4 regions of the Pantoea sp. X-Soil-OKNW-556 genome follow, and region 1 is predicted to be linked to each of the others. Evidence: predicted binding sites of a transcription regulator. Region 1 holds the regulator's gene; each other region holds the start of a gene.
The links. Region 1 encodes CRP, which controls carbon source genes, mostly activating them, when cyclic AMP is high. Its sites were predicted from a motif close to ATGTGANNNNNNTCACAT; they were not measured.

Region 1 (3,968 bases):
GCTTTGTTGGCGGTACGCTGCTACGACCGCAAATGTGGCTGGAACAACGCGTGCCGCAGTGGTTATCAACTTACCTGGATGTATGATCGTGATTATTCCGTGGCAACAACTTGAAGCTGAAACGCTGGAAAACCTGATCGAAGCCTTTGTATTACGCGAAGGCACCGACTACGGTGAACAGGAGCGCAGTCTGGCGCAAAAAGTCGCTGATGTGCGTCGCCAGCTGGAACGCGGTGACGCAGTACTGGTGTGGTCAGAACTGCACGAAACCGTCAATATCATGGCACGCGGTGAATTTCGCGGCTAATGCACATCCCGGCTTTTCGTGCTAACAATGCTCATCGCCGGACTTCACAGGGAGCTTTGTTATGTCAGCCAGGCATCCGATCATTGCCGTTACCGGTTCCAGCGGCGCCGGAACCACCACCACCAGCCTTGCCTTCCGCAAAATATTCCAGCAGTTGAACCTGCATGCGGCAGAGGTCGAAGGTGACAGTTTTCATCGCTACACGCGCCCTGAGATGGACATGGCGATCCGCAAAGCGCGCGACCTTGGCCGTCATATCAGCTATTTCGGCCCGGAGGCCAACGATTTTGGCCTGCTGGAGCAAACCTTTAAGCAATACGGTAAAACCGGTCTTGGTCAGTCGCGCAAATATCTGCATACCTATGACGAGGCCGTGCCGTGGAATCAGGTGCCGGGTACCTTCACCCCATGGCAGCCGCTGCCGGAAAACACCGATGTGTTGTTTTATGAAGGCTTGCACGGCGGGGTGGTGACGCAGCAGCACAACGTGGCTGAACACGTCGACTTATTGGTAGGTGTGGTACCGATCGTCAACCTTGAGTGGATTCAAAAGCTGATTCGCGACACCAGCGAGCGCGGCCATTCACGCGAAGCGGTGATGGATTCGGTGGTGCGTTCGATGGAAGATTACATCAACTTCATCACCCCGCAGTTCTCACGCACCCATATCAACTTCCAGCGCGTACCCACCGTCGATACGTCTAACCCGTTTGCTGCGCGTGAAATTCCATCACTTGATGAAAGCTTTGTGGTGATCCATTTCCGTGGTCTGGAAGGTATTGCCTTCCCCTATCTGCTGGCGATGATTCAGGATTCCTTTATCTCGCATATGAACACCCTGGTGGTGCCCGGCGGCAAAATGGGTCTGGCGATGGAGCTGATTATGACGCCGCTGGTGCAGCGACTGATTGAAGGCAAACGCATCGAATAATCAAACATAACCGTAACGGCGCGATTTATCGCGCCGTTACGACCGGGCTAGAGTTCAATAACCTCGTAGCTGTGGGTGATTTCTACCCCTTTGCCCAGCATAATCGCTACCGAGCAATATTTTTCAGCCGACAGATCAACCGCCCGCGCCACTGCTTTATCGCCCAGCGCTTTGCCGGTAACAATAAAATGCAGGTTGATATGTGTGAAAATGCGTGGCGCTTCTTCACGACGTTCCGAGGTCAGTTTGACCTCACAATCCTTCACATCATTGCGCCCTTTTTGCAGGATCGACACGACGTCAATCGCGCTGCAACCGCCTGCCGCCATCAGCACCATCTCCATCGGGCTCGGTGCTTTGTCGCCCGAATTGCCATCCATTAATATCTGGTGACCTGATGAGGATTCTCCGAGAAAGGTAAGCCCTTCCACCCATTTAACCCGTGCCTGCATTATTCTTTCTCCTGAATAGGCTGATTTGCCGCCAGAGTACGCTTTCACCTGAGAAACAGCAATCCAGACTAATCGCCCTTTTGCTGAAGCGAGACAACAGAAGACAGCTAGCAAAAGCTGTGCTACAAACAGAGCTGAAAATATTTTCGTCGCAATAGACGAAGGCGGGAAGAATCAGAAGCCTGGCTTAAGAGTCCACCCGAATAATTTTCCTTAACAGGAAGCGCTCTACGATTTCACCGCCTGACAGGGAAAACTGCCCCCTGTGTTTTGGGCACGATTACAACAGAGGATAATAGCGAATGGTTCTCGGCAAACCGCAAACAGACCCTACACTCGAATGGTTCCTGTCCCATTGCCATATTCACAAATATCCATCCAAAAGCACCCTGATTCATCAGGGTGAGAAAGCGGAAACGCTCTACTACATCGTGAAAGGTGCCGTTGCGGTGCTGATCAAGGATGAAGAAGGCAAAGAGATGATTCTCTCCTACCTCAATCAGGGGGATTTCATCGGCGAGCTTGGCCTGTTTGAAGAAGGTCAGGAACGTAGTGCCTGGGTACGAGCCAAAACTGCCTGCGAAGTGGCTGAAATTTCCTACAAAAAATTCCGTCAGCTGATTCAGGTAAACCCGGATATTTTAATGCGTCTTTCGGCGCAGATGGCGCGTCGCCTACAGGTGACATCAGAAAAAGTGGGCAACCTTGCCTTCCTTGATGTGACCGGTCGCATTGCGCAGACGCTGCTCAATCTGGCCAAACAGCCCGATGCCATGACCCACCCGGACGGGATGCAGATCAAAATCACCCGTCAGGAAATTGGTCAGATCGTCGGATGCTCACGCGAGACAGTTGGCCGTATTCTGAAAATGCTGGAAGATCAAAACCTGATCTCCGCACATGGTAAAACCATCGTCGTTTACGGCACCCGCTAATTTCTTCTCACCCACGGCGTGATGGCAGCATCACGCCGTTTTTGTCTGCGATGAGCTGATGTGGCGTCGAATCATCTATCATCCCGAAGTGAACTATGCCCTGCGGCAAACGCTGGTGCTGTGCCTGCCCGTGGCCCTCGGCTGGCTGTTTGGCGACCTGCAAAAAGGCTTGCTGTTCTCCTTAGTGCCCGCCTGTTGCAACATCGCCGGTCTTGATACGCCCCATAAACGCTTTTTTAAACGCCTGATTATTGGCGGTTCCCTGTTTGCGACCGGCAGCTTTCTGATCCAGTGGCTGACGGATTATCACGTCCCCCTGCCGCTGATTCTGCTGGTGCTGCCACTATTAGTGGGCGTGACGGGTGAGATCAGCCCGTTGCATGGCCGCTTGTTACCCGCCACGCTGATTGCCTCCATCTTTACCCTGAGCCTGGTGGGACGTATGCCGATCTGGGTGCCTCCGCTGCTCTATATCGGCGGGACCTTGTGGTATGGGTTGTTCAACTGGTTCTGGTTTTGGCTGTGGAAAGAGCAGCCGATGCGCGAGTCGCTGAGCCTGCTGTACCGTGAGCTGGCGGATTATTGCGATGCCAAATATACCCTGTTGACGCAGCTGACCGACCCGGAGAAAGCGCTGCCGCCGTTGCTGGCACGCCAGCAAAAAGCGGTAGATCTGATCACCACCTGCTACCAGCAAATGCATATGCTGTCGGCCAGCCGCGATAACAGCCATAAACGCCTGACGCGTGCCTTTCAGGTGGCACTCGATTTGCAGGAACATATCTCCGTCAGCCTGCATCAGCCGGAAGAAGTGCAAAAGCTGGTGGAGCAGAGCCATGCTGAAGCGGTGATTCGCTGGAATGCCAAGACCATCTCCGCCCGTCTGCGCTTGCTGGCCGATGCCATTTTGTATCACCAACTGCCGGAACGGTTTCAAATGGATAAGCAGCTGGGTGCGCTGGAAAAAATTGCCCGCCAGCACCCGGACAATCCGGTGGGGAATTTCTGCCTGTATCACTTCAGCCGCATTGCGCGCGTGCTGCGCACCCAGAAACCGCTGTATACCCGTGATCTGATGGCCGATCGCCAACGGCGTCTGCCGTTTTTTCCGGCGCTGCGCAGCTATCTGTCGCTGAAATCCCCCGCCTTACGCACCGCTGCACGTTTTGCCGTGATGCTGATGTTTGGTAGCGCGCTGGCGCTGTTCTTCAACATCCCCAAACCTTACTGGATTCTGATGACCACCATGTTCGTCAGCCAGAATGGCTACAGCGCCACGCGGGTAAGAATTCAACACCGAGCGCTCGGCACCTTTGCCGGGCTGTTGATTGCTGCCGCCTCGT
Region 2 (3,968 bases), 3.2 Mb from region 1:
GACTCGCAACGGTCGTTAATTTCGCCTCGCGCTTTTCTCAGGCCAGCTATTGCTGGCCTTTTTTCTGCCCATAAGGCAACGAAATCAACCAGGTATCACGCTGCGCCTGCTCCACAGCCCCGCGCGCTGAACCGCTAAAGGCGGTCCAGTCAGTGCGGGCGATGGCGGATTCCCAGCGCGTTTGGTGCAGACTGTTATCCGCCAACGACAACAAAGGAATGATCCTCTGGCTGACACGATCACGGTTTTTCCACGGCCAGGGTTTAACCGGATCGCTATAAGGGGCAAGCGCCGCCAACGCGGCGAGTAACGATCCGCCCTGTGCGTTCTGATAATGCCAGAGATCACCGTTGCCACTTTTTTGTGCCAGCTGCGCGAGGGCGGTCAGCGCCTGCAAATTAAAATAGCTGTAATGAAAAGATCGGGTGCGCGCCAGTTCATAGGGTTGGCTGCCATCGGCCCGGATCTGTTGATCAATTTTACCACGCGCCAGAGTCACCATCGCCCGCACCGCAGCATCATCCCCAAGATACCAGGCGATGCCCGCCAGCTGGGTACAGTACCAGCTACCGTGATTATTGGGCGCTGCCGCTTCCTGTTGTGCGAGCGGGCTATGCTGTAACCAATGCAGATAGTCGCGAAACCAGCGTTCTACCCCCTGCTGATCGGCCGCTTGCCAACCTGGAGAGGTTCTCAGTAACTGCAAGGCATCCACTACTCGGGTCGCAAAATAGCGCCCGTCGAGCACCCCGGTATGACGTCCATCCGCTATCCCAGGGACACCCTGCGCAAAGTTAAGGTTGGGATTCATTCGACTGGCAGGATCGATAAACCAGTGGCGCACCAGCGACTGTGCTTTATCGGCATAACGCTGCTCACCGGAGAAATACCAGGCAAGCGTCAGTGCCTGCACATCAGCGCTAAAGCGTGCCAACCGGACACCATCGCTCTGATCATTTTTGCTGGCTGGATTCACCACACCGTCGCGTCGCAGCCACGGCAGGCCAGCGGGTTGCGACGCGTCTGGCCACCAATAGGCGCTCAGACTGAGATAGTCATGCTTCGAACCACCTGGCGGTAACAGCCCTTTATCGATGACGCTGGGATCAGGATGCTTCAACGCCTGTTGCGCTTCCCGCTGTAATTGTTGCCACGCCGCCAGCGTTGGCGACGCAGCCCGGTGCTGCGCCAGTTGTTGCTTAACCTGCTGTAAATCACTCAGCGAGAGAAAAGCCAGCTCAGTCGCCTGGCTAAAACCGCTACATACCCATAGCGCGAACGCCAGTATCCCAGCCCGTTTCATCCGCCCTGCTCATCAAGTTGCAATGCCACGTACAATAACAGGCGATCGTCAAAGTTGCCGAGATTCAACCCGGTGAGTTCCGAGATACGATTCAGACGATATTCCAGCGTATTACGATGGATAAACAGCGCACGCGCCGTAGCGCTGGGTTGTACGTTATGGCTGAACCAGGCGATTAAGGTACGCCGCAGCAAACCATTGCTATCCATATTTTTCAGTTTCGCCAGCGGTCGGGCCAGCTCATTGGCCTGCCAGCCACCGCGTAAGCTATCGAGCAGTACCGGCAACACCAAATCCTGATAGAAATAGCTGCGTTGTTCCGGCATACGCTGTTTGCCGACCATCATGGTGGTACGGGCGGTACGATAGGAACGTGCGATGCTGCCGGGACCGGTAAAATAGTTCCCCAGCGCAATACGCATGCGCAGATGCCCGCTCTCTTTCATACGTTGTAATAACTGCTCAACCCGACGCCGATGATCGTCCTGATCATAGCGACCGTGCGCATTCAGTGCCGGTTTCAATACCACCATTTCGGTGAGCGAGACAATGGCAATCAGGTTATCGCGCTCGGGCGTGGTCAGCAGCGTTTGCAGTTGCTGCAATTCCGACATGGCGCTATCGACACCAAGTTGCCCGCTGTCCACCTCGACCACCGCAACCACACGCGGTTGATTAAGATCGATACCCAGCCGTTGCGCCCATTCGCTCAACGCCGGTGACAGGGTTTCGCTGCGTACCAGGTTGAGAACCAACTCCTCGCGCAGGCGGCTATCCTGGGCCAGCATATGCAGCAGCCGTGCCTGTTCCAGCATCATCTCTGCCGTCATGCAAACCAGTTCACCGTAATGCCGTAACGCTACGGGTTGCCCGGTCAGACCGATCACACCTACGATTTCACCATCAATACGCAGCGGCAAGTTAATCCCCGGGCGTACACCATGCAGATGCTTAGCCACCGCTTCATCGATGTCTACAACCCTACCCTGCGACAGTACCAGCAGCGCACCTTCGTGCAATTCGCCAATACGCTCGCGGTCGCCACTGCCAATGATGCGGCCACGGGCATCCATCACGTTGACATTGCTGTCAATAATTTTCATGGTGCGGGCAACAATGTCCTGAGCCAGTCGCGCATCAAGATGATAGGTGGCCATTAATCACTCCAGATAAAAGGAACTGCCGACAGAATACGCGCCCGCTTAACGGCTGGCATTGTGCAACTGCACATAGCCGGATAGAGATTGCGGGAATTGCGGGGGAGGTCACATCTGTGATGCTTGTGGCGGCACGATTTATCGTGCGAATTTTGGCACCAGGTGCAAAACCGCGCGTTAAATCGCGTCGTTACGTTTTCTGCATAAAAAAGGCGGACCGAAGTCCGCCTTTGCTTAGCTACAAGAGATTACTGCATCAGCAGGTACAGGCTGTTGTCGCCGCGCTGGACATTCAACGCCAGTACCGAAGGTTTGGTGTCGAGGATCTTGCGCAGTTCGCCCAGATTCGCCACCGACTGCTGGTTCACACCGAGAATCACATCGCCTTTTTTCAGGCCGATGCGCGCCGCGGCACTGCCCGGTTTCACGCTATCAACTCGCACGCCTTTCTGGCCGTTGCTGTCGACATTACTCAGATCTGCACCTTCAATGCCGGTATAGATCGTAGCGGACTGTACTTTATCCTGAGTGCTCTGCTGCAACTCCACAGTGACGCTTACTGGTTTGCCGTCACGCAGCAGACCGAGTTGCAGCTTGGTGCCAACCGGCAGTGAACCGACTTCAGCACGCAGTGCTGAGAAGCTGGTCAGCGGTTTGCCATTCATCGACACCACCACATCACCAGCTTTAATGCCCGCTTTCGCGGCAGCGGAATTCGGCAGAACCTGGCTTACAAAGGCACCACGCTGCGCATCGACTTTCATCGCTTTCGCCAGCTCGGAGTTCAGCTCGGTACCCATGATCCCCAGCTCACCGCGTTTCACCTGGCCATACTCGACCATCTGCGCACTGAGGTTTTTCACCATATTACTCGGGATGGCAAAACCAATACCGATGTTACCGCCGTCCGGAGCCAGGATCGCGGTGTTGATACCAATCAGTTCACCGTTAAGGTTCACCAACGCACCACCCGAGTTACCACGGTTGATCGCAGCATCGGTCTGGATAAAGTTTTCATAGTTCTCAACGTTCAGGCCGCTGCGACCCAGTGCTGAAACGATACCCGAAGTAACGGTTTCGCCCAGACCATAGGGGTTACCGATCGCTACGGTGTAATCGCCCACACGCAGGTTATCTGAATCGGCAATCTTAATCGCCGTCAGGTTTTTCGCATCTTTCAGCTGGATCAGCGCAATATCCGACTGCGGATCTTTACCAATGACTTTCGCATCATAACGGCGGCCATCACTCAACTGCACCTGGATTTTTGTCGCATTTTCAACCACATGGTTGTTAGTCACCACGTAGCCTTTATCAGCATTGATCACCACGCCTGAACCCAACGCGCGGAATTTCTCCTGCTGAGTGTTATCACCGCCGCCGCTGTTATCTCCGCCACCCCCCTGGCACATCGGTGAGCTTTGGAACGGTGAACCGTCCTGGCAGAACGGTGAGTTATCACCAAAGAACTGCTGGAATTGCTGTGACATACGTGGGGTCTTCACCGT
Region 3 (3,968 bases), 1.1 Mb from region 1:
CGTGGGTGGTAGCGAAACAGGAAGGCCGTGACGCTGACCTGCAAGCCATCTGTTCAATGGGTATCAACCTGTTCCGCGTACTGATGACCTGGCTGAAGCCGGTACTGCCGTCGCTCAGCGCGCGTGCAGAAGCCTTCCTGCAAAGCGAATTGAGCTGGGATGCCATTCAGCAACCGCTGTTGGATCACAACGTGGCACCGTTCAAAGCGCTGTATGGCCGCATTGAGATGGCTAAAGTCGACGCCCTGGTTGAAGCATCAAAAGAAGATGCTGCCGCGGCCAACAAACCGGCTGTTACCGGACCTTTGGCTGACGCGCCGATTGGCGATGCCATCACCATTGATGATTTCGCTAAAGTCGATATGCGCGTGGCGCTGATCGAGAAGGCTGAGCTGGTGGAGGGTTCGGATAAATTGCTGCGTCTGGAGCTGGATCTTGGCGGCGAAAAACGTCAGATCTTCTCGGGTATCCGTGCTGCCTATCCGGATCCGTCCGTGTTGGTCGGCAAGATGACCATCATCGTTGCCAACCTGGCACCGCGTAAGATGCGTTTTGGTATCTCGGAAGGCATGGTGCTGTCAGCCGGACCGGGTGGAAAAGACCTGTTTGTATTGTCGGTGGATAGCGGCGCGCAACCGGGGATGCCGGTAAAATAATACGCTGCTGTTACCCTCACCCCGGCCCTCTCCCGCAAGCGGGAGAGGGAGATGTTTGTGCGGCCCTCTCCCGCTTGCGGCAGAGGGAGATGTTTGTGCGGCCCTCTCCCGCTTGCGGGAGAGGGAGATGTTTGTTCGGCCCTCTCCCGCTTGCGGGAGAGGGTTAGGGTGAGGGTGACCAATTAAGTTGCCGATAAATCTCCTCCACCACCGCATCTAATTCGCAAAACACCTGATTATTCCAGAAGCGAATCACCCGCCATCCGCAACGATGCAAATAGGCTGTCCTGACTTCATCGTAGTGCAACGTCGATTGTTCAGCGTGCTGACCACCATCAAGCTCGATAACCAGTAAACGCTCGATACAGGCAAAGTCGACAATGTAACGTCCGATTGCGTATTGCCGACGGAATTTTACCCCGCATAAATTCCGGTCACGCAAAAAACGCCATAACCGAAGTTCCGCCTCAGTCATATTCTTGCGAAGCTCACGTCGCAGCAGAATCGCTCTTTTCATTCTCACCTCCTTATGAACGCCGCCAGACTATGCTTTTTTACCGGGTCTGTCTGGAAATGCCGCCAAACCCGGAATCTGTCTCGCAATGTGATCTCTGGCACGCTATGCGCTTAATGCGTATGATGAAGTCCTGAGAAAACAGGAGCCTGTCATGCCCACCGTGCTGTCTGTCTGCTGGCGCTATTTACGTGCCTTTGTCATTATTTACGCTGCTCTTTATGCCGGAATCGGCATTGCCGCCCTTCTCCCGATCACCATTCCCGGTAGCATCATCGGTATGTTGCTGTTGTTTGCCTTGCTGGCACTGCAAATTCTGCCGGTTGATTGGGTCAAGCCTGGCTGCCACTTGATGATCCGCTACATGGCGTTGCTGTTTGTGCCGATCAGTGTTGGCGTGATGGGCTATACCGACATCCTTACCGCCCAATTCGGTCCGATTGTGGTTTCCTGCCTGGTCAGTACTTTCCTGGTGTTGGTGGTGGTGAGCCTGAGCGCTGAACGGATGCAACGGCCAAAAGTGAGGAAGGAATCGAACGATGAGTGACATCTGGTGGTCATTACCCCTCACCCTCGCCGCTTATTTCCTGGCACGCAAGCTGGCCGCGAAAATCAATATCTCCATCATTAATCCGCTGCTGGTGGCGATGGCGATTGTGATTCCAATTTTGTTGCTCACCCATATGCCTTATGCGCGTTACTTCGCGGGCAGTGCGCTGCTGAATCAATTATTACAACCTGCCGTGGTTGCACTGGCCCTGCCGTTGTATGAGCAGATGCATCAAATCCGCGCGCGCTGGAAAACCATTATCAGCGTCTGTTTTATTGGCAGCCTGACCGCCATGATTTCCGGCACCGCCATTGCGTTATGGCTGGGAGCGACCCCGGAGATCGCCGCCACCATTATGCCGAAATCCGTCACCACGCCGATCGCGATGGCCGTGTCCGGCTCGCTGCATGGTATTCCCGCCATCAGCGCCATCTGCGTGCTGATTGCTGGGGTGCTGGGTGCCGTGTTCGGTCATATGCTGCTGAATCTGTTACAGGTAAAAAGCAAAGCATCGCGGGGACTAGCCATTGGCAATGCTTCGCATGCGTTGGGTACTGCGCGAGCGGCGGAAATTGATTATCAGGAAGGGGCATTCAGTTCTCTGGCGTTGGTGATTTGCGGCATTATTACGTCGTTACTGGCACCGTTTCTCTACCCGGTCCTGATGCACTGGCTGAGATGAAACTTGCGAGAGATCTCTCAAAGTTGAAACGCGCAAATCGTCTTACATTGTCAGAGAGATATAGATCACATATAAACCTTCTGGCGGCGTGCCGCCGCTGACGAGGTAACGAGGCCATTATGCATCCAAGATTCACTTCCGCTTTCTCTGCCCTGCCGCTCAGACTGCAACAGGCGCTGCAACCCTTGCTGGACGCGGCCGATTTTCATGGCGTGCTGCATGCCAATGAAGTGACACAGCTACAGCAGGCTACCGGTCTGGATGCAGATGCCCTCGCTCTCGCGCTGTTGCCATTGGCGGCATCCTGCGCGATTGCCCCGGTGTCGAACTTTAACGTGGGCGCGATCGCGCGCGGCATCAGTGGCAACTGGTATTTTGGTGCCAATATGGAGTTCCGCAACGCCCCGTTGCAGCAGACAGTACATGCTGAGCAAAGCGCTATCACCCATGCCTGGCTGCGTGGTGAAACCCGGCTGGAAACCATCACCGTCAACTACACACCTTGCGGGCACTGCCGCCAGTTTATGAATGAACTGAACAGTGGCACCGCAATTCGCGTCAGCCTGCCGGGACGGGCAATCCGCACCCTTGGCGATTATCTGCCCGATGCCTTTGGCCCGGCAGATTTGAATATTGCCGAACGTTTGCTCACCCCGGTTGATCATGGTTTTGCTTTGCAGGGCGATACACTGCAACAGGCAGCCATCGAAGCCGCCAATCAAAGCCATGCACCCTACAGTCAGAGCTACAGCGGCGTGGCGCTACGCAGTCGCAGTGGGCAGATTTTTACCGGACGCTACGCCGAAAATGCCGCGTTTAATCCCAGCCTGCCACCGCTACAGGCAGCATTGATTCTGATGAATATGCATAACGAAGCCCTGGATGGCATTCAGCAGGCGGTACTGGCGGAGTGTCAGACGGCAACCCTCAGCCAGCGAGATGCCACGCGTGCGACACTTGCGGCGCTGGGTTGTCATGCGTTTGCAACAGAAACCTTGTCAGCCATCGCAGTTAAGTGATCCTTTTACCGCTTTTGTGACCTTTTATTAACAAAAGCTGTACATCCGCAGGAAATTTCATAGGATCGGGCGCCAGAAATCACTTCACAATAAGAAAGGCTGGCGTTACCTTTCCCGGCGACACGCCAGAAAACACTGCAACCGGAGCAAACATTGCATGGAACTCGAGTACGAAAGTAAACGTCCGCTGTATATTCCTTACGCGGGTCCGATCCTGCTGGAATTTCCGCTGTTGAACAAAGGCAGCGCCTTCTCTCTCGAAGAACGTAATGAATTCAATCTTAATGGCCTGCTGCCCGAAGCGGTTGAAACCATTGAAGAACAGGCAGAGCGTGCCTGGCGTCAATTCCAGGATTTTAAGAACAATAACGACAAGCACGTCTATCTGCGTAATATCCAGGACACCAACGAAACCCTGTTCTACCGACTGCTGGACAATCATCTGGAAGAGATGATGCCGATCATCTACACCCCGACGGTCGGTGCCGCCTGTGAACACTTCTCCGAGATTTATCGTCGCGCACGCGGCGTGTTTATTTCCTATAAC
Region 4 (3,968 bases), 4.0 Mb from region 1:
AGGTCAACCCGGCTTCAGCGCCTGCTTTGCGCCGGATGGCCGCCCGCCGCGTGCCGGAGAAGTGTTCCGCAATCCGGCACAGGCTGCCACCCTGCAAAAAATTGCTGAAACCCAGGGTGAAGCCTTCTATCGCGGGGAGCTGGCGCAGCAAATGGCCGCCTTCGCTGCCGAGCATGGCGCGGCGCTGACGCTGGAAGACCTCAACCAACATCGTGCAGATTGGGTGACGCTGCTGTCGCAGCCCTTCGCCGGGGGATCGGTGCAGGAACTGCCGCCCAACGGCCAGGGCATCGCCACGCTGATCGCCCTCGGCATTCTGGAGCATTGTGATATTGGTCGTTACACGCCGGACAGCGTGCCGTGGCTGCATCTGTCAATTGAAGCGATGAAGCTGGCGCTGGCTGACCTCGAACGTTACGTCGCCGATGAGGACCATCTGGAGTTCCCGGCTGAGTTGTTGCTGAGCGACGACTACCTGAAGCAGCGTGCCGCCTTGATCGACCCGGAGCGCGCCTCTGATTTTACCTACGGCTCACCACAGCAGAGCGGCACGGTGTATCTCTCCACCGCCGATGCCAGCGGCATGATGGTGTCCTTTATTCAGTCTAACTTTATGGGCTTCGGTTCTGGCGTTGTGGTCCCCGGCACCGGCATCAGCCTGCAAAACCGTGGCGCAGGCTTCTCGCTCGATCCAGAGCACCCCAATGTGGTGGCCGGCGGCAAACGTCCGTTCCATACCATCATTCCGGCATTTGCGCTGGACGGTGACGGCCAGCCGCTGATGTCGTTTGGCGTGATGGGCGGTCCAATGCAGGCGCAGGGCCATTTGCAAATGGCGCTACGCATCATGCTGCATAAACAGAACCCACAGGCGGCAATTGATGCCCCGCGCTGGCGCGTGGTACAGGGGCGCGAAGTGGTGGTTGAAGCCGGGATGGATCGTAATGCGATCGCAGCGCTACGTGGCATGGGCCATCAGATTGTGGTGGAGGACCCGCTTCAGGGCTACAACTTCGGCGGTGCCCAGGCGATTGTGCGCGACCCGCAAGGGTTCTATATCGCTGCCACTGAAAGCCGCAAAGATGGACAAGCATTGGTGTATTGACGCCAGCCAGTGATTCCCCGCGCAATAAATTGCGCCGCTACGTGCACTGAAGCGTCGCGGCGCGATTTATCGCGCAGTTTTTACCTCACCCCGCCGTTGTGTGCACCAGGCCATTGTTCTATCCTTTAGGACCTTTCCCATCGAATTGAAATCTGCCATTAGGTGACTTACAGGAGTTGAATATGGCGTCAGGAATTTCCCGCATCTGGATGCGTAGCGGCATGCTGGTCGTCACGCTGCTCGCAGTGCTGCAACTTACCGCCTGTGGCGACAAAGAGGGCGATCAGCGTAAAGCCTTTACTGATTTTCTCCAGAACACGGTCATGCGCAGCGGCGAGCATCTGCCCAGCCTGAGCGAAAACCAGAAGCAAACGTTCGGCAACTACGCGAGTGATTACGCCATTCTTTATGGTTTCTCGCAGCAGGTGAATCAGGCCGTTGAACAGGGCATGCGTCCGGTGGTCGATGAGTTGGCGGCCATTCGTGTACCGCAGGATTACCTGACGCGTCGTGACACGCTGCGCCAGGCCAGCGGCAATCTGAGCGTGCTGACACAGCAAATTCAGAGCGCCAAAATGCAGGCCGACAGCAGCCATGCTGCGCTGAAACAGCCAGATGACCTGAAAAAAGTGTATGACAGCGTCTATACCAAAGTGGTCACCCAACCGGCCAGCACCCTGATCCCGTTGCTGCCACAGTTGCAGGCGCTGAGCCAGGCGGCGGTACAGACCGGTGATTACCTGCAATCGCAGGGTACACGCGTGACTTTCAATGATGGCGGCGTGCAATTCCCGACCCAGGATCAGGCCACCCAATACAACACGCTGATGAGCACCCTCTCCAGCAATGCCCAGGCTCTGACCCAGGCGCAGAATACTGTTCAAAGCGGTTTTCAGTAATTCTTCAGGCGGGTAATCATGGATTACCCGCTTTTCAGACTTTTGTCACTTCCTTACATTCCGCTTTTCTGATTCTTCCTGCTGCGGCAGAGTGTGATCTGGCGCATTTTCGACCAAATATTGTTTGTGATCCTCATCACATTTATGAAACAAACCCCATAAGTAAAAAAGTGATAAATGTCACATTTAGCCTCCTGATTTGTCTAAATATTCAGCATCGTACTTTTCTTACACGGCATTTTTGTGATCAATATCACCTAATAGCACCCTTCTCACCCCAACTTAGCGTGATCTATATCACACTTTACCCACGCTCTACGCAGCGTCATAAACTAGTGCTAGAGTCCGCCTGCATACAGTAATGCCACGGCCCCCGCCGTAACGTCTTAACAAAAACAAACGCGCTCTCTTATTGCAGCGCGTCTCAATAAGGGGTGGGTTTATGTCCTCATCAGTGAAGGTCAAAGTTCAGAGCTTTGGTCGCTTTCTGAGTAACATGGTGATGCCTAACATCGGTGCGTTTATCGCCTGGGGTATCATCACTGCACTGTTCATTCCAACCGGATGGATTCCAAACGCGACGCTGGCGAAACTCGTTGGCCCGATGATTACCTACCTGCTGCCGCTGTTGATCGGTTTCACCGGTGGTCGTCTGGTGGGTGGCGATCGTGGTGGCGTGGTCGGCGCAATCACCACTATGGGTGTGATTGTCGGTGCGGATATGCCGATGTTCCTCGGCTCCATGATTGCCGGTCCGCTGGGCGGCTGGGCGATCAAACACTTTGACCGTGCCGTTGATGGCAAGATCAAAAGCGGCTTCGAGATGCTGGTGAACAACTTCTCCGCCGGTATCATCGGTATGCTGCTGGCGCTGCTGGCGTTTATCGGTATCGGTCCGTTGGTGGAAGGTCTGTCCCATATTCTCGCCGCAGGCGTAAATCTGATGGTGCAGAATAACCTGCTGCCGTTGACCTCCATCTTTGTTGAACCGGCGAAAATCCTGTTCCTCAACAACGCCATCAACCACGGTATCTTCTCTCCGCTGGGTATCCAGCAGGCGAGCGAAGTGGGCAAATCGATCTTCTTCCTGATCGAAGCCAACCCAGGTCCGGGTATGGGCGTACTGGTGGCGTATATGATTTTTGGTCGCGGTAGCGCCAAACAATCAGCCGGTGGTGCTGCCATCATCCACTTCCTGGGTGGTATCCACGAAATTTACTTCCCGTACGTACTGATGGCACCGCGTCTGCTGCTGGCGGTAATTCTCGGTGGTATGACTGGCGTGTTCACCCTGACCGTACTGCACGGCGGCCTGGTTTCTCCGGCTTCTCCGGGTTCCATCCTGGCAGTGCTGGCGATGACGCCAAAAGGTACTTACTTTGCTAACGTGACCGCGATTATCGCTGCGTTCGCCGTTTCCTTTGTCATCTCTTCAATCCTGCTGAAAACCAGCAAAGTAAAAGATGAAGACGACATCGAAGCCGCCACCAAGCGTATGCAGGACATGAAAGCCCAGTCTAAAGGCCAGAGCGTTGCAGGTGCGCCGGTTGCCGGTGATGCGATGAGCGTTGACCTGAACCACGTACGTAAAATCATCGTGGCTTGTGATGCCGGCATGGGTTCCAGTGCAATGGGTGCAGGCGTACTGCGTAAGAAAGTGCAGGATGCCGGTCTGAGCAACATTTCGGTGACCAACAGCGCCATTAACGCCCTGCCGGGTGATGTGGACCTGGTGATCACCCACCGCGATCTGACCGAGCGTGCGATGCGTCAGGCACCGCAGGCCCAGCATATTTCGCTGAACAACTTCCTCGACAGTGCCTTGTACACCAATTTGACCGAGCGTCTGGTGGCGGCCAATCGTAGCGAAGCCCATCGCGAAACCGTGCAGACCACGCTGGCTGACAGCTTCGATGCCGGTAACGCGCATCTGTTTAAACTGGGTGCAAACAACGTGTTCCTTG

Region 2: the regulator CRP is predicted to act here: its motif matches at 2,557-2,574, upstream of AC6I8T_RS03945 (CdaR family transcriptional regulator).
Region 3: the regulator CRP is predicted to act here: its motif matches at 2,456-2,473, upstream of cdd (cytidine deaminase).
Region 4: the regulator CRP is predicted to act here: its motif matches at 2,173-2,190, upstream of AC6I8T_RS00550 (PTS mannitol transporter subunit IICBA).

Annotation. Positions count from the first base shown of each region.
Region 1 covers NZ_AP035990.1:4,095,276-4,099,243, forward strand. Annotated here, with positions in the region: gene AC6I8T_RS19125 (hydrolase) at 1-86, shown strand, start outside; gene AC6I8T_RS19130 (YheU family protein) at 89-307, shown strand; gene AC6I8T_RS19135 (phosphoribulokinase) at 369-1,238, shown strand; gene AC6I8T_RS19140 (OsmC family protein) at 1,286-1,690, opposite strand; gene crp (cAMP-activated global transcriptional regulator CRP) at 1,993-2,625, shown strand; gene AC6I8T_RS19150 (YccS/YhfK family putative transporter) at 2,684-3,968, shown strand, end outside.
Region 2 covers NZ_AP035990.1:895,655-899,622, reverse strand. Annotated here, with positions in the region: gene AC6I8T_RS03955 (DUF3461 family protein) at 1-19, shown strand, start outside; gene AC6I8T_RS03950 (alginate lyase family protein) at 47-1,303, opposite strand; gene AC6I8T_RS03945 (CdaR family transcriptional regulator) at 1,300-2,460, opposite strand; gene degP (serine endoprotease DegP) at 2,709-3,968, opposite strand, start outside.
Region 3 covers NZ_AP035990.1:2,994,731-2,998,698, forward strand. Annotated here, with positions in the region: gene metG (methionine--tRNA ligase) at 1-656, shown strand, start outside; gene AC6I8T_RS14040 (endonuclease domain-containing protein) at 820-1,173, opposite strand; gene AC6I8T_RS14045 (CidA/LrgA family protein) at 1,325-1,717, shown strand; gene AC6I8T_RS14050 (CidB/LrgB family autolysis modulator) at 1,710-2,402, shown strand; gene cdd (cytidine deaminase) at 2,522-3,421, shown strand; gene AC6I8T_RS14060 (NAD-dependent malic enzyme) at 3,579-3,968, shown strand, end outside.
Region 4 covers NZ_AP035990.1:117,915-121,882, reverse strand. Annotated here, with positions in the region: gene AC6I8T_RS00560 (gamma-glutamyltransferase family protein) at 1-1,105, shown strand, start outside; gene AC6I8T_RS00555 (DUF3053 domain-containing protein) at 1,288-2,004, shown strand; gene AC6I8T_RS00550 (PTS mannitol transporter subunit IICBA) at 2,447-3,968, shown strand, end outside.